3 regions of the Colwellia aquaemaris genome follow, and region 2 is predicted to be linked to each of the others. Evidence: riboswitches for the same ligand, from Rfam matches in the RefSeq annotation. Region 2 holds a riboswitch; each other region holds the start of a gene.

Evidence for each region. Region 2 has a riboswitch for cobalamin ahead of AC27HL_RS07120 (TonB-dependent receptor domain-containing protein). Riboswitches for the same ligand answer to the same signal wherever they lie in the genome.
Region 1: linked by a shared signal. The riboswitch ahead of bluB (5,6-dimethylbenzimidazole synthase) and the one ahead of AC27HL_RS07120 (TonB-dependent receptor domain-containing protein) in region 2 are both predicted to bind cobalamin.
Region 3: linked by a shared signal. The riboswitch ahead of AC27HL_RS18550 (ABC transporter ATP-binding protein) and the one ahead of AC27HL_RS07120 (TonB-dependent receptor domain-containing protein) in region 2 are both predicted to bind cobalamin.

The regions. Positions count from the first base shown of each region.
Region 1 is NZ_BAAJLV010000003.1:3,070-14,078, reverse strand. Features, by position in the region: gene AC27HL_RS09625 (ligand-binding sensor domain-containing protein) at 1-1,925, opposite strand, end outside; gene AC27HL_RS09620 (S8 family peptidase) at 2,020-3,711, opposite strand; gene AC27HL_RS09615 (S8 family serine peptidase) at 3,978-5,807, opposite strand; gene AC27HL_RS09610 (S8 family serine peptidase) at 6,177-8,582, shown strand; cobalamin riboswitch at 8,733-8,950, shown strand; gene bluB (5,6-dimethylbenzimidazole synthase) at 8,990-9,769, shown strand; gene AC27HL_RS09600 (GGDEF domain-containing protein) at 9,807-10,808, opposite strand.
Region 2 is NZ_BAAJLV010000002.1:179,776-188,071, forward strand. Features, by position in the region: gene cobT (nicotinate-nucleotide--dimethylbenzimidazole phosphoribosyltransferase) at 67-1,134, shown strand; gene AC27HL_RS07105 (adenosylcobinamide-GDP ribazoletransferase) at 1,124-1,945, shown strand; gene cobU (bifunctional adenosylcobinamide kinase/adenosylcobinamide-phosphate guanylyltransferase) at 1,945-2,553, shown strand; gene AC27HL_RS07115 (cobyric acid synthase) at 2,550-4,058, shown strand; cobalamin riboswitch at 4,142-4,295, shown strand; gene AC27HL_RS07120 (TonB-dependent receptor domain-containing protein) at 4,347-6,170, shown strand; gene cobD (threonine-phosphate decarboxylase CobD) at 6,249-7,310, opposite strand; gene AC27HL_RS07130 (cobalamin biosynthesis protein CobD/CbiB) at 7,358-8,296, opposite strand, start outside.
Region 3 is NZ_BAAJLV010000011.1:4,619-15,627, forward strand. Features, by position in the region: gene AC27HL_RS18535 (cobalamin-binding protein) at 1-253, opposite strand, end outside; gene cobO (cob(I)yrinic acid a,c-diamide adenosyltransferase) at 303-908, opposite strand; gene AC27HL_RS18545 (FecCD family ABC transporter permease) at 915-1,922, opposite strand; gene AC27HL_RS18550 (ABC transporter ATP-binding protein) at 1,922-2,764, opposite strand; cobalamin riboswitch at 3,014-3,161, opposite strand; gene AC27HL_RS18555 (M13 family metallopeptidase) at 3,302-5,371, opposite strand; gene AC27HL_RS18560 (lipoprotein-releasing ABC transporter permease subunit) at 5,721-6,998, shown strand; gene lolD (lipoprotein-releasing ABC transporter ATP-binding protein LolD) at 7,099-7,818, shown strand; gene lolE (lipoprotein-releasing ABC transporter permease subunit LolE) at 7,819-9,087, shown strand; gene AC27HL_RS18575 (DUF2062 domain-containing protein) at 9,167-9,682, opposite strand; gene AC27HL_RS18580 (DNA internalization-related competence protein ComEC/Rec2) at 9,725-11,009, shown strand, end outside.

The DNA of each region.
Region 1 (11,009 bases), on a different contig from region 2:
AGGCCATGGCTTAAGTCAAAATGTTTGAAGTTCTTAGATTTAGCAGAATACCGAGAAATTCCTTGATTTGAGCTAAGCCAAATATCATTAAACCTGTCTTGAACCATGGCATATACTGTTTGGCTTTTCATTCCATCTTTAGTATCAAAATGTTTAAAGCGATAATCTTGGTTGATCCTATTTCTATAGGATAAAATATTTACGCCAGCAGCTTGTGTGCCAATCCATAAATTTTTTTCTTTATCCAATAACAAAAACCACGCGAGATCGCTAGATAGACTTTCGGGGTCATTCTCATCATTAGTAATATGACTGAATCGTTCACTTTTAGTATCGAGACGACTCAAGCCCCCACCATAAGTTGCAAGCCAAATAAAGCCCTGTTCATCTTCTAATAGATGTAAAATAGCATTGTTATTTGGACCTAAGCTTGGACTGTTTTTATTACTGGTATATCGAGTAAAGCTTCCGTCGTCATTTAATCGGTTTAACCCTTGATAAAATGTCGAAACCCATAAGTTCCCATTTTTATCTTTTATAATATCTGTAACACTATTTGCAGATAACGAAAACTTATTCTGCTCGTCATATTGATACGCTTTTATAACTTTATTTTTAAGACTAATCCTATATAAACCTGAAGCCCGTGTGCCTACCCATAGGTAGTTAGCATCATAAAATAATGTCATAACCCTTCGATTATCAAAAAAACCATCAAGCTCTAACTCTACAATTTTGTCTAAATTTACATGCAACTTATATATCTTGCCGTTATATGTGCTAAAAAATACACTATCTGCGGAAGCTTGTGAAAAACTGGTTATGTTAGGACTATTAAGTGCAGGGTACTCTTTTCCCGTATACTGACGAAAAGTTGTCATTGCAGGGTCCCAGCGATTTACGCCTGTATTTGTACCTATCCACATCATGCCATTATCATCTTCAAAAAAATTCATAATGTAGTCACTACTTAAGCTATAGAGATTATTTGCAGAATAATTAAAGCGCTCAAACTGAGTGCTTCTGACATCAAAAATTGATAAACCGTTATCTGTTGCCACCCAAATATTATTTTCGAAGTCTTGGTAGATATTATGAATTGTATTGCTACTAATAGAGTTTTTATTATCAGCATTAAATTGAAAATGAGAAATTTTTTTGGTCTGCTTTGAATATTTTAGTAAACCTTTATCAACAGTACCTATCCAAATGTTACCTGCTCGGTCTTTAAAAAGAGCATTAATGAATTTATTAACATAACTATCAGCATTATTAGGGGAGTATTTTATTGTTCTAGCAAAACTACCATCTAAATTAAATACAGAAATACCACCACCATTAGTTCCAACCCAAATTTCATGCTCATCAGTCTCTATTACAGAATGCACAATATTGTGGGATAAACTCTGGCTATTGCCTAATAATTGGTGAATCTGAGTGACAGACCATTCGCCATTTTTCGTTGACAATATGTTTAGACCGTTCTCTGTGCCTATCCAAATATTTCCTCGGCTGTCTTCAAACAATGTATTGATACTATCATTGCTTATTTTAACTTTCTCAGTTTTCGTGGTTACATGAATAAAATCTTGAGTAGCTTCATTAAATAAATTAATACCGCCGCCGCGTGTGCCAATCCAAAGACGCTGTTTTGAATCAACCATAATGCGGCTTATAACGTTCGAACTTATTGAGTTTTCAGCTGAGGAATTATGATGAAAACTAACAAGTTGGTGGCCATCAAAGCGATGCAACCCCTCTTGTGACCCAAACCACATAAAACCATGTTGATCTTGTGCAATTGTCATCACAAATTTATAAGACATAGAATTATCTACGGCAAAATTCTTAAATAATTTACTTTCTTGCGCAGAAAGAATATTGCAAAATAAAAATAATAAACTGAAATAAAGTACTCTAGTCATATACGTAACTTAAACTTTTCATTAGCTATAATTAACTGGCGCCAAAGACAAAAAAACCACTTTTTACAAGTGGTTTTTTTGAATTGACATACTATTACTGAGGCTCTACCCAACTATTGATAGCTATTGTCGTTTTCCAAAGCATACCATCGGTAACAAAACCTGTTTTCCATAGCATACCATCAGTTCCAAAACCTGTTTTCCATAACATACCATCAGTTTCAAAATTGGTCTTCCATAACATGCCATCAGTTGTCGCAGAGTTTTGCCATGCACTATCATCACTTTGAGACGTTTTCCAAAGCATACCATCACCGTCAAAGATAGGTTCATTTATATCCCAAACGTACTCCTGCCCCATACCTTCAACATAAAAGTTACCGTCATCATTAATATTAGCAGGACCTGAGTAATGTTCTTCACCATTAAGATCTTTCTCAATATCTAAATGAGTATTTGCACAATTATTTTCATTACTGGCTAATGCATGATATGCACTCACTAGGCCCGCACCTTGCTGAAATACACTATACCTTAAGCTCCCATCCTCATTGCGGGCTTGATAAGCGCTATCAATGATGCGGCATTTTACTTGGTCAGGGGTTAATGACGGCTCTTTTGTTAATAATAATGCCACAACGCCTGAAACTACCGCTGCTGACTGTGAGGTACCCGACATTTCAAAATAACGACCGCCATCATGAAATTCAGGGTGCTCAGTTACAATTTGAGAATCAAAAGACATTAGTCCGGAAATATGACCGCCGGGGGCTGTTATATCTGGTTTAACAAAACCCTCAGCTGTCGGCCCTGCACCGCTAAAACTTGCTATTTTATCATCAGAATAATTAAATGCCGTGTAATCATCGGTCATGGCTCCAACAGTAATAATATAAGGTACATTTCCAGGTACGCCTATTGTCATAGGGCCAGAACCTTTATTGCCAGCGGATGCAACCACAACAACACCTGCTTGCCATGCCTTCATAACAGCACGGTTCAATGGATCATCCCAATAGTTTGACCGAACAGGGCCGCTAAACGACATATTTAGCACTCTTAAATTAATTTGGTCTTTAACTTGTAATGCCCAGTCAATACCACGAATTACATCAGCGTAAGTTGCTTTACCTTCAGCATCGAATGCCTTAATACCGACATGCGCAGCATTCGGTGCAACACCATAAATTTGGCCATGCACATCAAAGTCACTATTAGTAGCAATACTTGCAACATGGGTACCGTGACCGCTTGCTTCATCATCATAGTTACTAACGGTATCATTTATTGCATCGTATGTACCCCATGCTTTATCTCTGCCGTTTAAATCTACCGACATACCTGGTAATTGATCTAAACCGGTATCTAAAAAGCCAATAGTAACTCCACCGCCATAATTACCAGTGCGATGAACGTATGTTGCATCTACTTGTTCTGTTACCACAGATTTTGGCTGCCATCGGCGTTGTCCTATGCCTAATCCGCTTAACTCAACTTTATGATTGGTTGATACTTTAATTTTTTGTTTCTCTTGCAGAGACTTCAATTGCTCAGCAGTTAATTCAACTGCAAAAGAATCTATAATTTTTAATTCATGTGTTGGAGTTGCGCCTACCTCCTTTAAGTTACTTTTTAGTAATAAGAAGTTTTTTGCGCTTATAATATACGACTGTGCTTTGCTATTATTTTCAGCGGAAGATTTAAAGCCTATTAACAACGCAATAGCAAATACCCCTCCTAGAACAGATATAAGCTTTACTTGGCTTTTATTCGAAGTGAACAACATTTTTATCCCCTTTTGCCCATTACATTTTCTAATTATTTTTAAAACATTAGGGTGAGTAACTTCATATGTTTTACAACAATTAACAAAGTTCAAAACCTTATTAATATCACTTTTTAAAAGCATTAAACTTTTAAAACTACAAGTAAACACTATCACACCACTGAACGACTTTTAACTCTATATTTACGTTTTTTTTACAAGCACAAAAATGCAAAAATATCCAGCTCAGGAAAAGCTGGATATTTTAATAACTTACATTTATTTACTTAGAATGACACACTTGATTCATCAGAACAGTTATCAGTACCTTGGTCACAAACTTTATAAGTAAATGAACCAGATGTTCTAAAACTATCGGTATATGCACCATCATTTGAAGTGGTCGTTCTTAACGTGCCATTTCGATATATATCGACACTACTAGTTGATGCACCAGACCAAGACAAATCAACTTTGTTTTTACCTTTAGCACGGTAACCATTAGTTGTTAAACTAATATCTCCACTTGGTGGAGGAGTTACACCGCCATCACAACCGTTAGCGGTTAAATAATCATTTGCAGCTTTAGCTTGAGCAATACCGTGCCCAAAGTAAACATCATGGCCAGTTGCGCCACTATCCATCGCAGTAGCTTTTAATGCTTCGCGAATTTCTGTGCCGGTACAGTTATTGTGATTCGACCATACTAATGCAGCAATGCCTGATACAGCAGGAGTTGCCATTGAAGTCCCCGTCATTAAACCGTAATCACTGGTACCAATTGATACATCGGCAGATGAAGCTGCAAGTAAAGCGGCACGATCTTCAAAAGCTGCCCCCGCTGCAGGAATAGATGTTGAATTAGTATCACCTAATGTTGCGTATAACATGCCAGCTTCATTATTAATGATAATCGCACCAATACCGCCTGAATTTTCACAATTTAGCACTTTATCGTGAAATGAAATTGCACCACGGTCGATGATACAAATATTGCCATTGGCTCCACTATCGGTTGCTTCAGCAGTCCCCATGTAATAAGTACTACCACTTGCATTACCTGCATTTTCCATTGCTGACGAAGCAAAAGCTTGGCCGTCTGCGCTTACAATAGAGTTTGTCGCCATATCTGCAGGATAAGTTGATAAGACATCAACACCGCCTGCTGTTATCTCAACACAAACTGTTTCATCTGTCGTTGTTGTTTGCTTTTTGCCTCTACCTGTTGTTACTGTACAGCTTGGATACTGAGACTCAGTGTAGCGACCATTGTTATTGTCATTACCACCTACCATCATCACTGATGAGTAGCCCGCTGGGTAAGAGCGCACATTGTTGCCATCGTTACCTGCTGCTGCAACCACTAAGCCGCCAGCCTCCGTAAATGCTTTAAAGGCATTTTCTTCAGTGCTGTTAGCACCGCCACCACCTAAACTCATACTGATAATATTGGCACCAGCTTGTGTACATTTGTCAGCAGCATGCGCTAAATCAGAAGAATAGCCCCAACCATCAGCATTAAAAACCTTCACAATGTGCATATCAACACCTGGTGCCATACCTACAACACCAATGTTGTTATCTGCGGCACCAATAGTACCCGCAACATGTGTACCATGAGGGCCACCATGCTCATCCCAGTTTCCTGTACCAGAGTCGTTATCACCAGTAATATTATTCCAAACAAAATCTGGGTTTGAACGGTCTAAGCCAGAATCAATGACACAAACTTTCATACCCGCATTTGCATTAAATGCCACTTGATCAGCTTGAGATTGATATACAGAGTAAGGCGTTAATTGCTCTAACATTGGATTACCAGAATCATCACTAAATGCTGACATTAATTTACGTTTTTGATCCGCTTCAATTAATTGAACATGTGGGTTATTCATTAAGCCCTTTACTTCATCTAAAGACTTTCCTTTAAAAGATGCAGCAATAAAACCATTACCATCTACTTTTAATTCGGCGTTTAACTTTTTAGCTAACGCTTTAACAATTCCTTTTTTACTTTCGTCGACTTTGATGATGTACCTATCATCAGCTGCGTGTGCAGAAAATGCAGAAGTTACTGCAATAGCAATTATAGAATTTGTAAATTTAGAAATTTTCATAGATGCTCCAGGTGTCTCTATAGTGTATTCGAATACGAACATTCGACTTTTATAATTATGTTATTCAGGGGATATCCCTTGAACGTATTTTGATACTAACAGTTAAGTAAAAGCCCCCTAGTAAATACCCGACATTTTTTCATAAAAAAACGACAACAAATAAAAACAACAATAAAAAACAAAAACTTATAAATTTTAAATTTTATTTTATTGTCGGAATATTACTAATTAACGTCTTGTTATTGCTATTCCACATATGCTTTAAAGGGCATGATGAATGAGGTGATTAATTGCCAACTAATAAAAATAATGCGTCCGATGCTACAAAGTAAACAAAGCATTCAGCGCAATAACCGGAGAGACTCATCAATGAGAAATATACCAAAAGCAAGCTTAAGCGCTATAACATTGTCAGTTATTGCTGCAACTGCTAACGCTCAAACATTCCAAGCAGCAGAATTACAAACTGTACCTGTAAATGCCAATACTATGACTGCTGTAAATACAGACTTTAGCCAATGGCGCGAAAGTCAAAAATTCCAGAGTCACGACTTTACTGACCGCATTATTGTTAAATACAAAAGTGGTTTTGAAGCACAAGCATTAAGCAACTTTTCTTCGGAAAAAGCTATGCCTGCAGGATTAGCGAAAAAAGCTGGTCATAGTTTAAAACACCTAAAGAAACTAAAAAATGGCCGTCACGTAATCTCTTTAGGCAAGCAAAAACACATTAACGACGTAAAAGCTATGGTGATGGAACTTAATAGCCACGCCGACGTTGAATTTGCAGAACCTGATTATAAGCGTTATTTAATGGCGCAAAACCAACCTTGGGGTATCGCAGATACACAATCTGACCTTATTTCAGATAATGACGCTGCCAACATGACCGTATGTATTATCGATTCAGGTTATGAGCGCGCCAACCCAGATTTAAATGCCAACAATGCAACAGGTACCAATAACTCAGGTACAGGCAACTGGTATCAAAATGGTGGTTCTCACGGTACTCACGTAGCAGGTACTATTGCCGCGGTTAACAACTCTGAAGGTGTTGTTGGTATTATGCCAAACACTAATGTAAACCTTCATATTGTAAAAGTGTTTAACGAAGCTGGCTGGGGTTACACAGGTGAATTAGTTGATGCTGTGGATACATGTGTAAACAACGGCGCTAAAGTCATCAATATGAGTTTAGGTGGCGCTGGTTCAAGCAACGCAGAACGTAACTCTTTACAAGCAGCAGCTGACGCAGGTGTTTTACTAATCGCCGCTTCAGGTAACGATGGTGATGCTACCCTTTCTTACCCTGCTTCTTACGATTCAGTAATGGCGGTAGGTGCACTTGACCAAGGTCGCCAACATGCTGAGTTCTCTCAGTACACACCTCAAGTTGAAATTTCAGCACCAGGTGAAGCAATTCTATCAACAGTTGCTGGTGATGGTCGTTTAGGCTATATCACTTTAGGTTCAACAACTTACGGTAACGATGAAGTTGTACCACAAACTCACTACATTCAAAGTGGTGGTAGCTTTACTGTTAGTAACGTAGACAGCTCTGCAAATGGTGTATTAGCCGCTTGTACTATTTCAGGAAGCAGCTATAGCTGTTCAAACGTTTCAGGAAACATTTGTTTAGCTGAACGTAATGATAACCAAAAAGGTAGCAACTACCCTGAAATTAATCCAGCTAAAGCGTGTGCCGATGCCGGTGCATCAGGTGTTATTGTTTATAGTAATAGCGCTCGTCCAGGCCTACAAAACCCATTTTTAGTAGATGCTAACTCTGACGTAACAGTGCCAACTGTTTCTGTAAACCGTGAACTAGGTTTGCAACTTATGGGACAACTAGGTACGAATGCTAATTTAAATGTTGTTGGTGGCCAAGATTACGCATACTACAACGGTACTTCAATGGCGACTCCACATGTAGCTGGTGTTGCGGCATTAGTATGGAGCAACAACCCAGATTGTACCGCGACTCAAGTTCGTAACGCATTAAAATCTACAGCAATTGACTTAGATGTAGCAGGTCGTGATGACAAAACAGGTTACGGTTTAGTGCAAGCAAAAGCTGCATCTGATGCACTTGCAGCAAGTTGTAGTACAGTAACTCCACCACCTGCAGGTGGCAATGTATTAGAAAATGGTGTTGCTAAAACAAATTTGGCTGGTGCTAAATCTGAAGAGTTAAGCTTTACGATGGAAGTTCCTGCTGGAGCAACTGGCCTGAGCTTCGATATGGCAGGTGGCACAGGTGATGCTGACCTTTATGTTAAGTTTGGTTCAGCCCCAACAACATCAAGTTATGATTGTCGTCCATACAAAGGTGGTAATACAGAGTCTTGTCCAATTGCTACTGCACAAGCTGGAACATATCATGTGAAAGTGATTGGTTACTCAGCATTTACTGGCGTTAACCTAACAGGTAGTTATACTGAAGGTTCAACTGGCGGTGGCGGCGGAGCTACTGGTGGCAGCGCTTCAGTAACTGACATTAGTGTTGCTCGTCGTGCATGGACTTATTACACAATTGACGTACCAGCAGGTATGGCGACTCTTGATTTCAACATGAGTGGTGGCACAGGTGATGCTGATATGTACATTCGTCGAGGAGCACAACCAACATCATCAACTTACGACTGTCGTCCGTATAAAAGTGGTAATACAGAGTCATGTCCGTTTACTAACCCTGCTGCAGATACATGGCATATCGGTATCTACGGCTATCAAGCTGCAAGTGGTGTAAGCTTAGACGTAACATATAACCCATAGAGTTAAGCTAGATTCCCAACTAGTGTTGTAATTAGGGGAAGTACTAAAGTACTTCCCCTTTTTTTGTCTCCTTCAAAATCCTACTTCACGTAACTAAGCACTAAACAACTACAACTTTATTCTGTGTAAACACTTCTACCTTTGCTATAGTGCTGCAAACTACTTTTAGGTGCTTGACTCTCAATCTTTAGCGTCAAGAGAATAGGGAAATTGGTGAAACTCCAATACGTGCCCAACGCTGTAATGACATTTATGCTTGTTCATAAGCCACTGGTAATTTTTACTGGGAAGGCATCAAGCAGCTTTGTATCTATTGCCCGATACAATAATGTTTTAGTCAGAAGACCTGCCTAATAGTCAACTCCAAGCGAAAGGCCGATCGCTTTAAATCCATCAAGGGGAATATTTTGGATTTAACAAAACAAGATGCAACTAAAAAACATAGCAATAGCACTCAATCACAGCACTGCTTTAGTGCAGCAGATCAACAGGGACTCTATAAAGCAATATTTAATCGCCGTGACGTACGTGGTCAATTTTTACCAAAAGCGATCCCTAATGAGACACTAAGTAGAATAATTTATGCCGCACACCATGCGCCTTCTGTTGGCTTTATGCAGCCATGGGATTTTATTATTATTCAATCTCATGATGTTAAAAAGCAAATTCATCAAAGCTTTGCACAGGCACATAATGAAGCAGAAACTATGTTTGAACCTAGCAAACAACAAACATATAAAAACTTAAAGCTTGAGGGAATAATAGAATCGCCAATTAATATCTGTATTACCTGTGATCGAGAAAGAACAGGAAAAACAGTTATTGGACGAACACATATGAAAGAAATGGATTTATATAGTTCGGTTTGCGCTGTGCAAAACTTTTGGCTTGCAGCAAGAGCTGAAGGCGTCGGTGTTGGCTGGGTGTCTATTTTGCATCATGAGGCATTAAAAAGTACCCTTGCCTTACCAGACAACGTCGTTCCAATAGCGTACTTATGCTTAGGCTATGTTAGCCACTTTAAAGATAAACCTGAGTTAGAGTCGGCAAATTGGCTAGCAAGAAGTCCGGTTGAAGATTTAGTTAGTTTTGACTCTTATGGAAAGAAGGCGGAAACCAAAGAACAATCATCATTGGTTTCGCAACTGCAAGCTGACAAGCGTTTTCCTAGCTTATTTAAGCTATAAAACTGTACCTAAATCATACCAGTAAATATAAAAGCGTTTACAAACAAACGCTTTTATTTCTACCCGTATTTTTTGCTTGATATAAAGCGATATCCGCTTGTTCAAATAATGCCGTCCAATTCAATTCATCTTGTCGCTCAGCAATTCCAATAGACACTGATATTTTGGGTAAATACGCTTTAGAGTCTCGTTGCATTAATTTTAGAGACGCTATAGAAAGCCTTATTTTTTCGGCTATTTCATGTGCTTGTGTCATGGTTTTATTAACCATCACCACCACGAACTCTTCACCACCAAATCTCACAGCAATATCTTTATCTGAAATGGTTGTTTTAATGACTTTAGCAATACGCTGAATCACTTTATCGCCGATAAAGTGGCCAAATTGATCATTAATGTTCTTAAAATGGTCAATATCAATGGCCAAGGTCGAATGTACTTCCTCTATATCCAACTCTTGCAATTTCACATCACAGCCACGTCGATTAAACAGTCCGGTCAAAGAATCAACAATGGCTTCATGCCGTGCAGCTTCAAGCTTAGCTTTCAAAAAACTAACCTCGCCACAAGCGTGGGTTAATTCCAAAGACAGATCATTGTGCTGTTGCTGAGAAGTGGTAATGCTACTCATCAAAAATGCTACAATGTTTTGCATGGATTTATGATATTCGTGCTTAGAAAGTGCTTTTTCTGCTTTTTTCAAATTTGACGCGACGACTTTATCGCTATCAACTTGGGCATTAATTTTCTCTAACGTTGTGGTTAACGATTTTTCGATAGGATCTAATATTTGCTTATCTATCGCATGAGAGTTTGAAATATACTTTTCAAACAACCCCTCAATAAAAGTTAAATCAACCTCATGATAGGTTTCGACATGCTTTTCTAATTCAGCCGACAATTTCTCATTGCGTTTACTGATATGAAGATAAACCACAGAGTAGTTAACAGGGCTAGGTGGAATTTGATAATGAGATAAAAACTCATTGACTGATTCGCTGATCTTTAATGCTTCATCAAAATTATCTTTAATAAGCACAAAACCTCCTCAAGAATCTCTTTATTTTTATTATTTACAACAAATAATGAGCCAGCAGCACGCATATTTGTAAACATTTTGTTACCTAACTATTTTAGAATATATAAACAATTACACTACAACAAGTATTATGCAGTTAATTTTCAATTAAAATTAGGCTTTAGTTCAATAATGAGTGGAAATTTTAATGTTTTTATCACT
Region 2 (8,296 bases):
TCGACGTTAATCAAATTATACCGCGCAGTTGTTAAGCAATTTGTTCGGTTTTACTTAGGTGATGCAATGTTTGATATTAAAGCGCTTAGCAGTGAAAACTCAGAAAAAATTCAAGCAAAAATCGATGGTAAAACTAAACCCTTGGGGGCTTTGGGTGATCTTGAAGTGCTCGCAAAACAAATTGCACAAATTCAGTTAACAACTAACAAAGCTAATTCCTTCGAATTATCTCAACAAAAACTTTCAATCAAAACTCCTCACTTAACGGTATTTGCTGGCGACCATGGTATTGCAAGTGAAGGTGTTTCTATCGCGCCAAGTGATGTTACTAGCCAAATGGTGGCTAATTTTGCTAACGGAGGGGCGGCTATAAATGTATTTTGTCGCCAATTTGGTTGGCAACTTAATGTTGTTGATGCTGGTATTTTGCATGCACCAACCGCTTCATTACCGGTGATTAATCAACGCTTAGGTAATATCACCAAACCAATAAACCAACAGCCAGCCATGACTGAAGCGCAAGTCGAGCAAGGTTTTGAATTTGCTAAACAGCATATAGCCAATATTAGCCAAACGGGCTGCAATGTTGTCTCTTTTGGTGAAATGGGCATAGGCAATACCACGATTGCATCCGCCATTATGGCAGCGTTAATGAAAGTGCCAGCGAGCGAAGTTGTTGGTCGTGGTACTGGTGTTTCAGATGAGGTAGTTAAAAAGAAACAACAAGTCATAGAACAAGCATTAGCTTTACATGCTGGAAATTTAACGGACGCGAAAGCTATTTTACGCTGTTTAGGTGGCTTTGAAGTAGTACAAATGACTGCCGCTATGTTAGCGGCAGCAGAAAGCAAAATGTTGATTATTGTAGATGGCTTTATTTGTACTGCAGCTGCCATGTTAGCAATTGAATTAAACGCGAATGTAAAAGGTTATATGGTCTTTGCTCACTGCTCAGGCGAGCAAGGCCATCAAAAAATGTTGCAATGGTTAGCGGTTAAACCGTTATTAAACTTAGGTTTACGTTTAGGAGAGGGCACTGGCGCAGCATTAGCACTGCCAATGCTTCAAGCCGCTGTTGGGTTTTATAATGACATGGCGAGCTTTGCCGATGCTGAGGTAACTGATGTTACTTAAGCAAAGCATGCTACGCGAGCAATGGCACCTAATACTATTAGCGATAAGCTTTTTCACCCGTATACCAGTGAAACTAAAAGTTGATGTTACCGCCAGTATGCTTAATCAAGCTAGTCGCTATTTTGCTTTAGTTGGCGTGTTAATTGGCGGCTGTTCAGCCGTAGCTTTTTATCTTAGTGCAATGTTATTACCTGTCGAGATCGCACTTTTAATTTCAATGTTTTGCAGTGTATTGCTCACAGGCGCTTTTCATGAAGACGGTTGGGCTGATGTATGGGATGGCTTCGGCGGCGGTTGGACGGTCGAAAACAAGCTTAATATCATGAAAGATAGTCGTTTAGGCACTTACGGTGCAGCGGCATTATTTTTCATTTTAATGGTTAAGTATCAAGCTTTAGTCGCTCTTGTTGGCAACGCTAATAACAACGAGCTTTTATCTGTAGAAGCACTGAATATATTATCGGTTCTATTACTAGGGCATTGTTTAAGCCGTGTTGTAGCAACCAGTTTAATTGCTGATATGCCTTATGTCAGCGAAGATGCAACATCAAAAGTTAAGCCCTTAGCACAAGTGTTATCAAGCAATAGTTATTTAATTTTGCTGGCAACAGGCGCTGTGGTTATTGCCTTTACTTTATCATTTAGCATGGCTTGGCAATTAGTGGCTATTTTGCTCATTACTCGCTGGTGTTTAAAACGCTGGTTCACTAAACAACTAGGCGGCTACACCGGAGATTGTTTAGGCGCAGCGCAGCAGCTTTCGGAAGTCGTTGTTTATATTGCTTTATTGTCACTGACAGGGGCGAGTTGATGAATAAGATACAGCTTATTTTAGGCGGCGCTCGTTCTGGTAAAAGTTCTTTAGCCGAAAGTTATGCTAAGTCATCAAACCTACCAGTAATTTATATCGCAACAGCGCAGGCATTAGATAGTGAAATGCAGCAACGCATTGCGCAACATCAAGCTGACCGTCCTGAACATTGGCAACTAGTAGAGTCGCCATTATTGCTAGGCAAAACCATAGATTTAGTTATTGAAAGTTGTCAGCAAGATATCTGCATATTGGTCGATTGTTTAACACTGTGGCTCAGTAATAGTTTATGTAAGCCCAATGTTGAAGCGGGTCATACCTCAGAATGTAATCTTGATTATTGGCAAAAAGAAAAGCAGCAATTTTTGACACAATTAGAAAGCATAAAACTTTGTTCGAGCAATAAAAATAAACGTGTTGAAATCATTTTAGTCAGCAATGAAGTGGGTCATGGCATAGTGCCTATGGGCGAATTATCACGCCAGTTTGTTGATCAAGCGGGCTGGTTACATCAAGCCATTGCAAGCCTTGCTGATAATGTTGAATTTGTGATGGCAGGTTTGCCTTTATCATTAAAGTCGCCAAAAGCTGTTAAGGATAAATCGTGAAAACATTGATGGTGCAAGGCACCACTTCTGATGCAGGAAAAAGCACCTTAGTTGCTGGATTATGTCGGGTTCTCGTTAATGCTGGTATTAATGTTGCGCCATTTAAACCACAAAATATGGCGTTAAATAGCGCGGTAACGAAAGATGGTGGTGAAATTGGTCGAGCACAAGCATTACAAGCGATTGCCGCGAAAGTTGAAGCACGAGTTGATTTCAACCCTATTTTACTAAAACCTAACAGTGACACTGGCGCGCAAGTGATTGTTCACGGCAAAGCTTTATCGAACATGGAAGCGGGTAAGTATCACGACTACAAAAAAGTAGCGATGCAAGCGGTGGTTGAGTCACATCAGCGATTGGCAAATGATCATGATGTGCTGTTAGTGGAAGGGGCCGGTAGCCCAGCAGAAATTAACTTACGCGCTCATGATATTGCCAATATGGGCTATGCCGAAAAAGTAGATTGTCCAGTTTTATTAGTGGCTGATATTGACCGCGGTGGCGTTTTTGCGCACTTAGTGGGTACGCTTGAATTATTGTCAGAATCAGAACAAGCAAGAGTTAAAGGTTTTATCATCAACCGTTTTCGTGGTGATATTAAGTTATTAGAATCTGGCTTAGATTGGCTTGAACAGCGAACAGGAAAACCTGTATTAGGCGTGTTGCCCTATTTACATGACTTAGCGTTAGACGCCGAAGATGCCGTAGCGTTAGATAATAAAGTCACACAAGCTAAGGTTAAAATTTTTGTACCTTTGCTGCCACATATGAGCAACCATACCGATTTTGACTCATTACGTTTACAGCCCAATATTGACTTACAATACATTCGAATTGGTCAGTCGTTACATGGTGCTGATTTAATTATTATTCCAGGCAGTAAAAATGTCACGTCTGATTTAACCTTTTTAAAGCAACAAGGTTGGCAGCAAGAAATTGAGCAACACTTGCGCTATGGCGGCAAGGTTATGGGGATTTGTGGTGGCTATCAAATGTTGGGTAAACAAATATTTGACCCTGAGCATATTGAATCACATGTTGAACAAATATCAGGCTTAGGCTTATTGGATTTCAATACCACTTTAACGCGAGAAAAAACCTTAACGCAGGTAAGTGCGAGTATGAGTTTAAATGGTGAAACTTGTCAGTTAACAGGTTATGAAATTCATTGTGGTGTTTCAACAGGGCCAGCGTTATCTAAACCACTACTACATATTGAAAGTGATGGGTTAGGCAAAAAGCAATATACACCTGACGGCTGTATTTCTGATGATAAGCAAATCATTGCCACTTATCTTCATGGTTTTTTTGACTGCCCTGAGCCAACACAAGCAGTACTCAACTGGTTAGGTATTAATGATTTAGTGCAACCCGTTATCGATATCAATCAGCACCGAGAAGCGCAGTTAGAGCGTTTGGCTGATATCTGTCAGCAGCATTTAGATATGGAAAAAATTCAAAGCATTATTGCACAAGGTGTCGATACGCCAAGCGGTAAAGGTTAAGTCTTCATTTTGAAGTTGTTGTTGCTAACAACAATAAAACTAGCGAGTCGATGTATTCGATTTAGCAATGAAAAAAATTTAAATAAGCGACAGTAACTAAATATCTTAGTTACTGTTTAACATAGTAAGTTCGAGGGAAGAAGGTGAGAAGCCTTCACTGCCCCCGCAACGGTAATTATAACGTAAGTAAATCTTCGTTATATAAGTCCGAGCACTTGAATTTACTTAATTCACACTGCGTTTATGCAGTAATAAATATGGTGCGGTGGGCATCATTAATGAGGTCATATGAACATTAAGCAAAATAACTTTTTCAAAAAATCATTTTTATCATTGGCAATTGCCGGTGCTATGTCGACATCTTTTATCGCTTCAGCGAACGCAGAAAAAAGTATGGAAGATATAGAAGTATTAACAGTAACTGCAACACGCTCTAGTTTGAACATTGATGATGCGTTAACTAGCCAAGTGGTTATTACCCGCGAAGATATCGAATTAGCTAATCCAATTTCTGTTTTAGATTTACTATCGTCAGTACCCAGTATTGATGTCGCCTCGAATGGCGGTAAAGGGCAAACTGGTTCTATATTTATGCGTGGCACAGGCTCAGATCATACCTTAGTGCTTATTGATGGTGTTCGCGTAAGCTCAGCAACGTCAGGTGGTACAAGCTTTAGTACAATTTCTCCTGAAATGATTGAACGTATTGAAATCGTGCAAGGGCCACGTGCTGCATTATGGGGATCTGACGCAATTGGTGGTGTTATTCAAATTTTCACTCGTCAATTATCTAATGGTGAGTTTTTTGCTGGTGCTAGCTTTGGCACTGATAGTTATAAAAAGTACAAAGCCGGCGTTGGTATTAGCCATGGTGACGGTCAAACAACGATTACGGTAAGTAAAGAGCAAAGTGATGGTTATGATGTCACAGAATCTGACGGCGCTGATGCAGATGATGATGGTTACGACTTTACTTCTGTTGCCATTCGCGGTCAGCAAAAAGTAACTGATGAGTTTTCATTAGACTGGTTATTATCAAGCGATAGTGGTGATAATGAATTTGATGGTTACTATAATGGTTCAGATATCAAAAATCATGCGTGGTTAGTACGTGCAAATTACCAAAGTGACTTTAACGGTATTGCTAACCAGACTGTATTCTCTGTTGGTCAAAACCGCGATAGCGCAGATAGTCTGAGAGATGGAGAGTCACAAGGTGTTTTCGAAACGCGTCGTAATCAGTACTCAATTGTTAACAATAGTGAGCTTTCTGAAAATTTACAGTTAAACCTTGGTGTTGACCATTATCAAGATGATGTTTCTAAAAGTACGACAACTTATGATATTGAAGAACGCGATACTACAGGTGTATTTGTTCATACCTTATATACAAAAAATGCGTGGACTTATGAAGCAACCTTAAGACATGACAATGTTGAAGATATTGAATCAGAAAATACATACAACTTAGGCTTAGGATATGCTTTTAATGATGATAGCCGTATTGTTGTAAACCATGGAACTGGTTTTAAAGCACCTACATTTAACGATTTATATTACCCATGGGGCGGGAATGATGACTTAGTTTCTGAGTTCTCTAAATCATCAGAAATATTCTTCGAAACTAAGCTTGACGACATCAATGTTAGTTGGAATTTCTATCATTCAAATGTTGATAACTTAATTGTTTGGGATGGCAGTAAAGCAGATAATATTGAAGAAACAGAAATTAATGGCCTTGAATTCGCATTGAACTTCGACAAGTTAGGCGGAACTCATGACTTTAATATGTCGTACACTGATGCTGAAGATAAACAGACTAAGAAGCAACTTGTTCGCCGTGCAAAAGAGAAGTTTAACTATAAGTTTACAACCTCAATTAGTGCTGCTGATCTTTACGTAGAGTATCAATTTGTTGGTTCTCGTTTGGATAGAGGTGATGTTGAACTAAGTAGTTACCAACTAGTAAACTTAGGTTTGAATTATGATATTTCGGATAACTTAAGTTTATCGTCACGTGTGACAAACTTACTAGATAAAGAGTATCAAACGGCTAATACTTACAATACGCAAGAGCGTGCATTTTATGTAGGTATTACTTACCAGAATTAAGATTGTTATCTTAGTCTAGAGTTAAAAAGGCACCAAATTCGGTGCCTTTATTTTTTCCGAGTTACTTTAGAATACTACTTAGCTGAATTGGGTTAACTTACTGTGTGAGCTTAACTGTGTCAGCGCATTGATACATGCTGCTTTAAGTCTGGCCATTTCAGGCTCTAAAGCAATACCAAACCTAAGCGTATCTAGTTCATCTGAAAGTCGGCAATAAACGCCTTGTTTACATAATAAATGATAAAGCGCTTTGGCATTGTCGGCTTGATGAAAACTTAAGGTGAGAAATAAATCACAGCCGTGAATATTACTGACTAATTTTGAGGTAAATACCTGCCACAATAACGCTTCTTGTTGTTCACGTAAGGTATGTAATTTGTCGCGTTGCTGGTTGTGCCAGATATGATCACCTAGGGCTTTTTCTGCGATAATTTGCGCAGGACCATTGACATGCCATGGACCCAGCAATTCATTAAATTTTTGGCACCAATAATTATCAGCCACCAAAAAGCCAATACGAATACCAGCTAAACCAAAAAATTTGCCAAATGAACGTAGCACTAAAACATGTGCGTCGCCGGTTTGCGGGCAATAAGATTGTTCTTTAGGCATCACATCAATAAAGGCTTCATCGACAACCAATAAGCCATTAAGCTGTTTTAATCGTTGATGATATTGTTTAATGATATCGCGAGGAAAAAACTGCCCGGTTGGATTATTCGGGTTGATGATCACAACGACACTGTTCGGCTTTAATTCTGTTATTTCCGGCAAGGTTTCTTGATAAAAATGTAGTGTGAAACCCGCCATTTTCCATGCTTGAGCATGTTCTTTATAGCCACGTTCCGGCAAATACACATCTTGGCTTGCCATATTTTGCTGGCGATATAATTCAGGCAGAGTTTTAATAATTGACTGACTGCCATTGGTGATAACAAGCTCTGAACATTGATAATATTGTTTTGCCGTTGCGATTAACTTTGGGCTTAGTTGTGGTAGCTGTTGCCAAGCACGCAAGGGAATATCTGGAATAGGGTAACTTATCGGTGCTATTCCTGTTGATAAATCGAGCCAGTCTGCCACAGGAATTTTATATTGCTCTGCAACTTGTTGAAGCTGTCCACCATGAATTAACGCCATTTTCTTCCTATTGCTGCACTGAATTTGTTTTCTAGAGTTATTGAAGATTATTGCAAGTAAATGATTAATTGAAAAACGAATACCGCAATAAGTAGCAGTAAACTGGCTCGGCTGACGAGCTTTAAACTAGCTGGAATATCTTCACTGCTAACCTTATTGCCTGAGGCATCGCAGCCTTCACCTAAAGTGACAGAGTGAACCTTTTTACCATGATAATGAGCACTGCCGCCGAGTTGTCTGTTCATTACCGTGGCACCAGCGGCCATTACCCAACCACCATTATGACTTTTATATTGGTTACCTTGTCGATAGGCATTAGCGATTGCTTGAATGAAATGCCTTTGCTTCAGTCCTTGTATTGCATATAAAAGCGTACAGCACTTTCCTGAAATGAATCCTAGTAAATCGTCCAATCGAGCACTTGCATAGCCGAAATTGATAAAGCGCGCGTTTTTATAGCCCCACATCGCATCTAACGTATTGGCGAGTCGATGTAAAATGACCAAAGGCGCTCCACCAATAATATAGTAAACCAGCGATGCAATAACGGCGTCGTGACCATTTTCAAGCATAGACTCAACCGTTGCTCGTGACATTTCTTGTTCGCTAAGCTGTGAAGTTTCTCTGCTAACAATGTAGCCGGTAAAATGCCGTGCAGATTTTAAATCGCCTGATTTTAGCGGTCGATAAATTTGCATCGCATGTTCTTTTAAGCTGGTTAACCCCAGTGCTAAATAAAGCACTATAGCGTCAATAAATATTTGCCAATACCAAACTAAATCCTGCAAAAAATAAACAAATAATATCGGCAACGGCAACACCAATAAACACCAAGCAATTGTGCCAAGAGCTTTTGTTTTTAAGATGTTTTGATTTGCATTAACTTGTGTTGAAGCGCCTGGATTTTGCAGGCTTATATTAAGTAATGCTGCTAATTTTGTCGCTAAGTAACCAAAAGCCACTAAGTAATGAAAACGTTTTGCTTC
Region 3 (11,009 bases), on a different contig from region 2:
GTTCGATAACTCGCTCGAGTTGAATTCGCAATGAACTCCCAATTCTCGGTATTGTTTTTGCGCTCTCAGGATAGTCGGCATGCTCTGTGGTGGCAATAATCTGCTCACCAGCACCAATGTCAAAGAGCATTTCGACAATGTGCGGTGCCAGCGCAATAATACGAGGCTTGTCATTGTTATCAATTTTATCATTAGCACTTGCGGTGCAGATCAAGCTCATTAATGCGATAAGCAGATAGTGAGATAATTTCATGCCGTTTTCATATTCCTTGTGATGTGGGTTGCTGCAAAAGATGCTCGCTTTACCAGTCGATGCCTTTTTGTGCTTTTATGCCGTTGTCAAATGCATGCTTAGTTGGCTGAACTTCACTAACGGTATCTGCTAGTTCAATAATACTGCGATGACAAGCACGGCCGGTAATAATAACATGTTGCATAGCAGGGCGGTTAACTATGGCTTCAATAACCTCGTCTAAATCTAGGTATTTGTACGATACCATGTAGGTCAATTCATCTAGTAATACAACGTCAACACTTTCATCTTTTAATAGGCGTTTAGCTTCATTCCATACTTTGGTTGCTGCGGCAATATCTTTTGCTTTGTCTTGAGTATTCCAAGTAAAGCCTGTCGCCATAACATGAAATTCCACACCATTTCTCTCCAGTAGATTACGCTCGCCGCATTCCCAGTCACCTTTGATAAACTGTAATGCAGCCGCTTTGTAGCCATGACCAACTGCTCGGGTCAAGGTACCAAAACCTGAGGTTGATTTACCTTTGCCATTACCAGTGATAACTATCAGCAGGCCACGCTCTTCCTGTGCTGCGTTAATACGTGCGTCAACTTTATCTTTAATTCGTTGCATTCGCTCTTGATGTTTTTGATTTTTATCTGCGTCTGTTGTCATATCTATTTATCCTGATTTACGAGTGCGATACATGATCGCTAAAAAGAAAATACTACCAATGGCTGAGGTAATTATACCAATAGGAATTTCGACATTGCTCAGTGCACTGCGGGCAATAACGTCAACCCAAATTAAGAAACAACCACCCACTAAGGCTGAGCCTAAAATAAGTGGCATGGTTGTTACGCCCACTAATTGCCTTACAATATGTGGGATCATTAAACCAACAAAGCCAATACCACCACAATAGGCAACTATAGTTGCGGTAACGGCTGCGCATAAGGCTAATAAGATCAGCCGTAATTTATCAACGTTCACACCTAGGCTGGCGGCACTTTCATCGCCTAGCAGCAGGGCGTCTATATGTCGATGCAATGCGAAAATACTAATTATGGTGATAAACACCATGGCACTTATTAGGTAAAAATGAAACATTTCAACACGAGTTAAGCTACCCATTAACCAAAAAATAACGCGATTCGTGGCGAAAGGGTCACCAAGATAAAGAATAAAATGACTAATGGAGCCGAGCATAAATGAAACGGCAACGCCAGTTAGTAATAAATGGTTCATATTTCGCAGCAGTGTTGCGATACCAAAAACAATAACAACAGAGAATAAAGCGCCAAGAAAAGCGGCTAACGGTAACGCTAACATTTGTTCGTCTGACAACAAGAGTGTCGCAATTGTAGCCCCTAAACCGGCACCTGAAATAATGCCAAATAGGTAAGGATCTGCTAATGGGTTTCGAGTAACATTTTGCAAAATAGCGCCAGCGCAAGCCAAGCCCATTCCGGCAACTAAGCCCACTAATACTCGAGGTACACGAATTTGCCAAATCACCATGTCGTGCATAGGTGTCGCGCATTGGCTTATTACGCATTGCGCAATATCAAAGCTAGTAATTTGGGCAGGGCCAAAGGTAATGGCGGAGATAACCGAGAATATTGTGATCACCAATAAACTGCTAAATACCCAAGTGCTTTTACCTTTTACTACGGCAATTAAATTCATTAGTTTTTACCTATTAGCTTGCTTGCACTGGTTTTGACATCAGGATAAAAATGTACTCGAGGCACTGTACTACTAGTTGCACTCGTCTCGTTTTCATTTGTTGGTGCATGATAGGCGTAATCACGATAGCAAGGTAAGCCAAATACTTCGCTGAGTGTCGTTGGGTTTAAGGCATTGTCAACCTTGTCATTACATACCAGTTTCCCGTTATTGAGTAACAGCAAACGTGTGCAATATTGAGCGGCGAGGTTTAGATCATGAATGGTCATGATCACGGTTATTTTCAGTGCTTTCACTAACTGTAATATTTGATGTTGATAAAATATGTCTAAGTGGTTTGTTGGCTCATCTAACACCAGTATTTGAGCTTTTTGCACTAAGGCTTTAGCGATAAGAACACGCTGTTGCTCGCCACCGGATAGCGTATTGAAATATTTGTTTTCACTGGTTGCTAAGCCAACTTTCTCTAAGGCTAGCAAAATTTCTTTTTTATCAAGGTCGGTATCGCGGGCAAATAAAGCCTTATAGGGCAAAAGCCCCATACGCACTACGTCATAAACTTTTAAGTCAAATATTGGTGGTGACTTTTGTACAACCAGTGCGAAAATTTGCGCAAGATGATGAGGTTTATATTGCTTTATACTTTTATTTTTTAAGTTTATGTTGCCTTGCCAATTATTAGATTGATTAAGTAGACACTTTAACAGTGAAGTTTTACCTGCGCCGTTTGGGCCGATAATACCAAGAATATCGCCTTGCTTAACGTTGAATGAAATATCACTTAAAATTGCTTGATTGCCAACAGACCAAGAAACCGACTGCAGTGTTAATAGGTTTGTCATAATGTTCAGCTTAACTTTCTAAAAAGTATTTTAGTGCTAACACCAGTTTGGCTCTGATAATAAAAAACTGTTTTTAAAAGCGTCATTTTCTGCGATGTGCCTCAATTCAAATCAAATATTTGAATATGTTTCACTTATAGTGATTATATCTACAGAGAAGGAATTAAAGGTACGCGCGCCACAGTAGGCTGTGATGTTAGTAACTCTCGTGTATTCCCGCACGGCGTTAATCTACTAAGTATGTGTTAGTTGTGTTTGATACTAGGTGTCCTGACTTATAACTTAATTTTTCTACTTAAGTTACTTACAGTTGCGGGTACAGTCACGGATTTAAACCGTGTTCCCTATAAATCAGCGTTAAACCGTTTTGATAATAGCTGAAAGTATCATTTTATATTCGCTAGATTTTACGTGTATGTGCTTTGCTTTACAATGAAAACCAATAAGCTAGCTGGTCGCGAGATCAAATAAAGATTAAAAAAGGAGCCATAAGGCTCCCTTTGTATAAAGTTATAACGGTAAATTTAATTATATCAACTACCAAATTTTTACACGTTTTTCAGGTGCAATATACATAGCGTCACCTTCTTTTACGTCAAATGCTTCATAGAATTCAGGCATGTTAGATAATGAACCTAGTGCGCGGAATTCACCCGGAGAATGTGGGTCTGTTGCCACGCGGTTACGTAATGATTTTTCAACCATCTTGCCACGCCATACTTGTGCATAACCCATAAAGAAACGTTGATCACCGGTTAAACCGTCAATCACTTCAGCTTCTTTCCCATTTAATGATGCCTTATATGCTTTGTAGGCAATAGTAACACCAGATAAGTCACCAATATTTTCGCCTAAGGTTAGTTCACCGTTAACATTTAAGTCATCAAATACTGCATAGTTACTATATTGCTCAACGAGATTATCAGTGCGTACTTTAAAGGCAGCTAAATCTTCGTCAGTCCACCAGTTACGTAAGTTACCTTCGCCGTCATATTTACTACCTTGGTCGTCAAAACCGTGTCCCATTTCATGACCAATTACCGCGCCAATGCCACCGTAGTTTACAGCGTCATCAGCATTTAGGTTGAAAAATGGTGGTTGCAAAATCGCGGCTGGAAATACAATTTCATTTTTAGTTGGGTTGTAATAAGCATTCACTGTTTGCGGCGTCATACCCCATTCTTGTCGATCGATTGGGCCACCAAGCTTAGCAACTTCTTTTTGGTGAGAAACTTCACCTGAACGCATTATATTACCAACTAAGTCGTCACTTTTTATTGCTAATTTAGAGTAATCTTCCCACTTATTCGGGTAACCAATTTTAGGATCAAAGCTTGCTAGTTTAACCTGCGCTGCTTTTTTGGTTTCATCAGACATCCACTCTAATTCATCAATACTTGCGCCATAAGCACCACGTAAATTTTCTACTAGCTGTGTCATACGAGTTTTAGCTTCTGGTTTAAAGTGACGGCCAACGTATACTTTACCAATTACTTCACCTAAGTTACGGTTTACAATCGACACACCGCGTTTCCACATTGGACGCTGTTCTTTACGGCCACTTAATTGTTTTGAATAGAAATCAAAATTTTCATTATCTAAATCGGTTGTTAATGAACTAGCAAAGTTGCTTAGGGTGTGGAAAGTTAAAAATGTTTTCCAATCGTCAAGTGATGTTTCAGCGAATGTTTCGCCAAAACCTTTTACGAAAGAAGGTTGGTTAATGATTAAATCTTTTTGTGCTCCGGCACCTTGTGCTTCAAGGTAGGCTGTCCAGTTGAATGCATCAGTAACAGAGTTTAAATCAGCAACGTCAAATTTGTTGTAACGCTTTGTGCTGTCACGTGACTCAACTTTAGTCCAATGAAAACCAGCTAACTTAGTTTCAAGCGCCATAATTGTTTGTGCTGCTGCTTTACCGTTTTTAAAACCGGCTAAATCGAACATTTTTTCAATATGGGCAAGGTAGCCATCGCGTAATGCCACAAAACGATCGGCTTCGTTAAAGTAGTAGTCACGATCAGGTAAGCCTAAACCATTTTGCCATACGTGTGTTGCATAACGAGTTGAGTCTTTTGCATCAACGCTGATGTAAAAATATAGTGGGCTATTAAAGCCATATTTTTGATTTTCGCCAAAAAATGTCGCTAATTCATTCTTATCTTTTAGGTTATTAATGTTGTCAAAAATCGGTTGAATTGGCGCAATACCAGCTGCATCACGTGCTTCATTGTTCATAAATGAACGGAATAAATCGGCAACTTTTTGCTCGTCACTACCCATTTTTAAGTTTTCTGTGGCAGCTAGCTCTTCGATAATAGCTTTAACATTATCATCAGCTTCATCACGTAAGTCGTAAAATGAACCAATTGAGGTTTTGTCGCCAGGAATTTCATTGTTATTTAACCAAGCACCGTTTACATAGCGATAAAAGTTATCTTGTGGGCGAACGGTTAAGTCCATGTTGGCTTTATCAATACCAGAAGCTAGAGCTGTTTTTTGCATGACAGGCGCTTCAGTTGTTGTTGTTTGTGTTTTGGTGTCGTTGTTACAACCAGCAATAAACAACAAAGATGTGCATACTGCACTTGTTATTATAGTTTTCATTTAATACTCACAAATTTAAATAATTTTCAATTAACTCACCGATACTAAAGATTCTAAGTACAATTTACTAGTGAAATGAAACCTTTGTTTACATAATCTTAAACAACAGTCGTATTTTATAATTTACAGCTTGTTGGGTAGTGATTTTAAAAGCAATTAATTACTTGCTTAATAGCGGGGATAGTTTTTATTGGCTAGTAACTTGTGTTGATAAATTGAAAGGTAATTCAATGCTGTTTGTCTTTGATGCATGAGTTTTATTAACAGTTTTTATTTCTCCCAGTAAAGTTTCCACTAGAGCGGCGAAAAAGTTAATGAACAAGTCGCTCATATACAGTAAAGCTGTGGTATGCTCAGCAACGAAATTAATATTGGCGCTTTGCCATTCAAGATGAAGAAAGGATTAATGTTTCAACCCGTTAGTATCTATATTGGGCTAAGGTATAGCCGCAGTAATCATGGTAAAGGCTTTGTTTCCTTTATAACTTTTTTTTCAATTATTGGAATTGTGCTTGGTGTTGCCTCGTTAATTACCGTCGTTTCTGTCATGGATGGTTTAGAGCGTGAGCAAAAGCGCCGGGTTCTTGGGTTAGTGCCTCATATATTGATGTCTGCGCCACAAGAAAAAATGGAGAACTGGCAAGCACTACAAAAAAACATTACCGCCATGGCGGACGTAAAACATGTAACACCCTATCAGGAAAGTGAAGCATTAATTCAGTCTAGAACGGCATTACAAGGAGTTTTAGTGCACGGCATTATGCCTGAATTTGAACAGCACAATATCATAGAAACGGCTATGGAATATGGCAAGCTTTCAGCGTTATCAGATAAGCCTTTTGGTATTGTTTTAGGGCAAGCTTTAGCACGCAACTTGAAAGTCTCTCTTGGTGATACCGTAAGATTAACCTTGCCTAACAAAACACTTTTTACACCAATGGGACGTGTACCCGTTCATCGCACTTTTAACGTTGTTGGTATTTTTAATGTTGGCTCTCAGGTGGATGAGTCTATGGTTTATATCCATATTAAAGATGGCGCTAAATTGCATCGTCAAAAAGGCGATGGTGTTAATCAGCTAAGGTTGTATTTAAATGATGCTTTTAATGCACAAGTAGCGATAAAGCAATTAAAGCTCGATTATGGCAACTTTAATTATGTTAGCTGGCAAGAAAGCCAAGGAGCCTTGTTTGCGGCTGTTAGCATGGAAAAAAATATGATGTGGTTAATGTTAAGTTTAATCATCGCGGTAGCTGCATTTAATATAGTTTCTGCTTTGGTTATGGTGGTAATAGATAAGCAAGGGGAAATAAGTATTTTACAAACCTTAGGTTTAGATCGAAGTGGCATTATTAAAATATTTATTACACAAGGATTAACCAATGGCATTTGGGGTGTTGCAATTGGTGTACTGCTAGGCGTTACCCTAACTTTGAATTTAAACGCCGTATTTGAGTTTTTAGGGGTTAGCTTACTCGGTGGCGGTCAGAAACTACCAATAGCACTTGATGCCACGAATATTTTTATTATTGTTAGCTCTGCCTTGATAATGAGCTTTTTAGCTACACTTTATCCGGCATATCGAGCTGCGCAAACTCAGCCAGCACAGGTACTGAGAAATGAATAATAGAACCGTAAATGTAAAAGCAAGAAAAATGGAAAGTATTTTGAATACAGATAAGGCAAGTAGCCAAATAGATGCAATGAGTGTAGAGAAAAATAAAGAGATGGCGTTGGGCTTGGAGTGTCGGAATCTAAGCAAGGTTTATCAGCAAGGCTCAATAGAAACATCTGTATTAACCAATTTGAATTTAGCCGTCAAAGCGGGTGAATTAGTGGCCATTGTTGGTAGCTCAGGTTGTGGTAAAAGTACTTTTTTGCATTTAGCTGGCGCTTTAGATACACCCAGCGCCGGTGAAGTATTTATTAATGGTGTCGATATTCACCAATTATCTGAAAAACAAAGAGCTAAATTTCGCAATCAACATATAGGTTTTATTTACCAATTTCATCATTTAATGATGGAGTTTAGCGCAGAAGAAAATGTTGCTATGCCGTTATTGATTCGAGGCGATAAACCTAAAGATGCCTTGATACAAGCTAAAGCTATGTTAGAGCAAGTTGGCTTAGGGCATAGAGGGCATCATCGGCCGTCTGAATTATCTGGTGGTGAGCGACAACGTGTTGCCATTGCAAGAGCATTGGTAACTAAGCCTTCGTTAATTCTAGCCGACGAGCCAACGGGCAATTTAGACTTTGATACCGCTGAACAAATTTATCAATTGCTGCAAGAGTTAAATAAAGCTGTTAATACCAGTTTTGTGATTGTTACGCATGATTTAACCTTGGCGGCAAAAATGGATCGACAATTACGGTTAGATCACGGTCATTTAAAAGCACTTGAAAGTGATGTGAATCGCGCTGAGATTCAGAGTGAGGAAAAGTAAGTGATAAAACCGCTTAGCGTCTTTATTGGCTTACGTTACGTACGAAGCCGTCAAAATCGAGGTTTTTCTTCGTTTATCTCAGCGTCGTCGACGATAGGCATTGCCATAGGTGTTATGGTGCTTATTGTGGTGCTATCAGCCATGAACGGCTTCGAAAAAGCTTTATCAGAGCATTTATTGTCAATAGTGCCGCATGGTGAGGTTGTTGCCGTCAACAAGCCCATAAATAATTGGCCTGAAAACGTCGCACATATACAAAAGCATCCTCATATTATTGCCGCCGCACCTTTTATTAAAACGCAAGGCATGATGCAAAGTGGTAGCGAACTCAAAGGCATTGAAGTTCGAGGTGTAGATGTAAAGCTTGAACAGCAAGTATCAGCAATATCACGCTATATCACTGCGGGAAAATGGCAAAATTTATCACAAGAAAATAGTATTGTAATAGGAGCAGGCATTGCCGCTAAATTAGCGCTAAAAGTTGGCGATAAAGTGCAATTACTTTTACCGCCAGTTTCGCCTGAAAAAGCAAATAATGGTTCAACGCAACAAGCCTTTCCGGTACCAATTAAGCGACAAGCTAATGTGGTAGGAATATTTAAGTTTGGGGGAACAGTTGATGATAGCCAAAGCTTTATTAATTTGGCGATGGCGAGTGATTTACTCGGTTACCAGCCCGATGAAGTACAGGGAATTCGAGTAGCGGTAAACGATGTTTTTTCTGCACCACAAATAGTAAGAGATGTAGCGTTTAACTTTGATTTTTATGTTTATATGCTAGATTGGACGCGTAGCCATGGCCATTTATTTAACGATATTCAATTGGTACGTATGGTGATGTTTATTGTTTTAGTCTTAGTGATTGCAGTAGCCAGCTTTAATATAGTTTCTACCTTGATAATGGCAGTTAATGAAAAAAAATCAGATATCGCCATATTAAAAACCATGGGCGCAAAGCCCAGCACCATAATGACAAGTTTTATGTTTCAAGGCCTAATGAATGGCATTTTAGGTTGCACTTTAGGGGCTGCTTTAGGCATTTTGATTTCGTTAAATTTAACCGATATTATTCGTGCATTTGAAAGTATGTTCTCTGTAGAGTTTTTATCCGCAGATGTTTATTTTATTGATTACTTGCCAACTGTTTTACGTCAACAAGATGTAACAAATACGGTAATAACTGCCTTAATCATGAGCTTAGTTGCGACGGTTTACCCTGCTTGGCGAGCAACAAAAGTTGAACCGGCACAAGTATTAGGGCAAGCATAGCGCGTTATCAGCAAGTGTAGGTTTCGTTAATTAAAAAAATCAGACCTTAAGTCTGATTTTTTATGTCTACCTAGAAAGTTTACTTTCTAAGTGCTTGGCGTTTACGCCATTCTTTTGCGACAGAATAACGCCAAAGGCTATTAATAGTTATATAGCCTAATAATGCGAATATAGCTGCAAGAGCACCGCAACCAATAAGAAAGGCGGGTCCAATTGTTGAAACACTATCAACGACCCATTGCCAGCTTGCTTCAAACATAAATTCGCCGGCTGGTGCACCAATAATCCAGGTACCAACTAGGTAACAAAAATAAAAAATTGCTGGCATTGTCAATGGGTTAGTTATCCAAACCAAGGCAATAGATAATGGTAAGTTTGCATGTACTATAATTGCAATACCTGCAGATAAAACCATTTGAAATGGCACAGGAATAAAAGCAAAAAATAATCCAACCGCAAATGCTTTACTGACTGAGCGACGATTAAGGTGCCATAGGTTTGCGTTATGTAGTAAATCACCAAAAATTTGTAGGTGCTTATTGGTTTTAATCGTTTGATGATCAGGCATCAGGCGTTTAATTATTTTTTTCGGCATAAATTTACGTTACTTCAATTGGCTAAATGGAAATAGAACACTATGGAATGGTGGCTGCTTACATTTTTTCTTGGCGCTATTTTGTCATTATTCCTACCTATAGTGCCAGAGTTTTATTTGCTGATCTTGATCTTAGTGCTTGCGCTACTGTTATTGCGTATTAGGAAATATCAATACCTAGCGCTATTAATGTTAGGGGCCTGTTGGTTGTTGATATTTGCGAGCATAACAATAAACAAATTATCAAATAACGGCATAGAATTAGCTACACTGCACAAGCAAAACATTCTAGTTCGTGGCACCATCACAACGATTGTTAAGCAACAAAATAAAGCGTTTCGATATAACTTTATGGTAAGTCATTGGCAAAATGAAGCGCTTAGCAAGCCATTTTACATTCGTTTAAATTGGCAAAAACCATCAACTACACTTCTGCAAGGTCAAAAATGGCAATTCTTAGTTAGGTTAAAGCCAGCTCATGGTTTGGCCAATAGTGGCAGTTTTAACTATAAAACCTGGCTATTACATAATGAAATTGTTGCAACCGGCTATGTAAAACATGATGCGGCTCAAGATACTAAAAAAGGCATTCAACTGAGTAACCTACTCTTGAGTAATAGTACTACTTGGCGGCAAAAGATGTATTTGAAGATAAAAGCCTCGTTGGCAGATAAGCCTTTGGCTGGTTTACTTTTAGCGCTAGGTTTTGGTGAAAGAGGTGAGCTAACTAAACAGCAGTGGCATGTTTTACTATCTACAGCAACTATTCATTTAATTGCTATTTCAGGATTGCATATAGGTATTGTCGCTTTTTTTAGTTTAAAGCTGTTTCGTATATTTTTTGATATTTTACCATTACATGAAATTTTTACAGGTAAACAAACGAGTAAATTAATGCAGCTTAATATTTACTATCTTCCGGTATTTTTAAGTTGTATTTTGGCTTGGTATTATGCTTATTTAGCGGGATATTCTATTCCCACGTTACGAGCCTTAGTCATGTTATTTTTATATTGGCTTTTAAGAAGAAGCGCAAGCCAAGTTTCGTTAATTCGTTGGTTCTTTTTAACCATATTAGTCATTTTATTGTTATGGCCGCTTAGTCTGTTAAGTGCGAGTTTTTGGCTATCGGTTAGTGCCTTAACTATTATATTTCTGACATCGTCATATTTATTAAATACAGTTGAAAATAACAATGCTCAAGCAATCTATCAACGAGAACTAGCTGCAAATAATAGCAAGGTGAAGTTTTCAGTACTTGCTGTTTTGTTAAAAATTAAATCTCGAGTATTACAATGGGGTAAAACCTTATTGATTATACAACTTT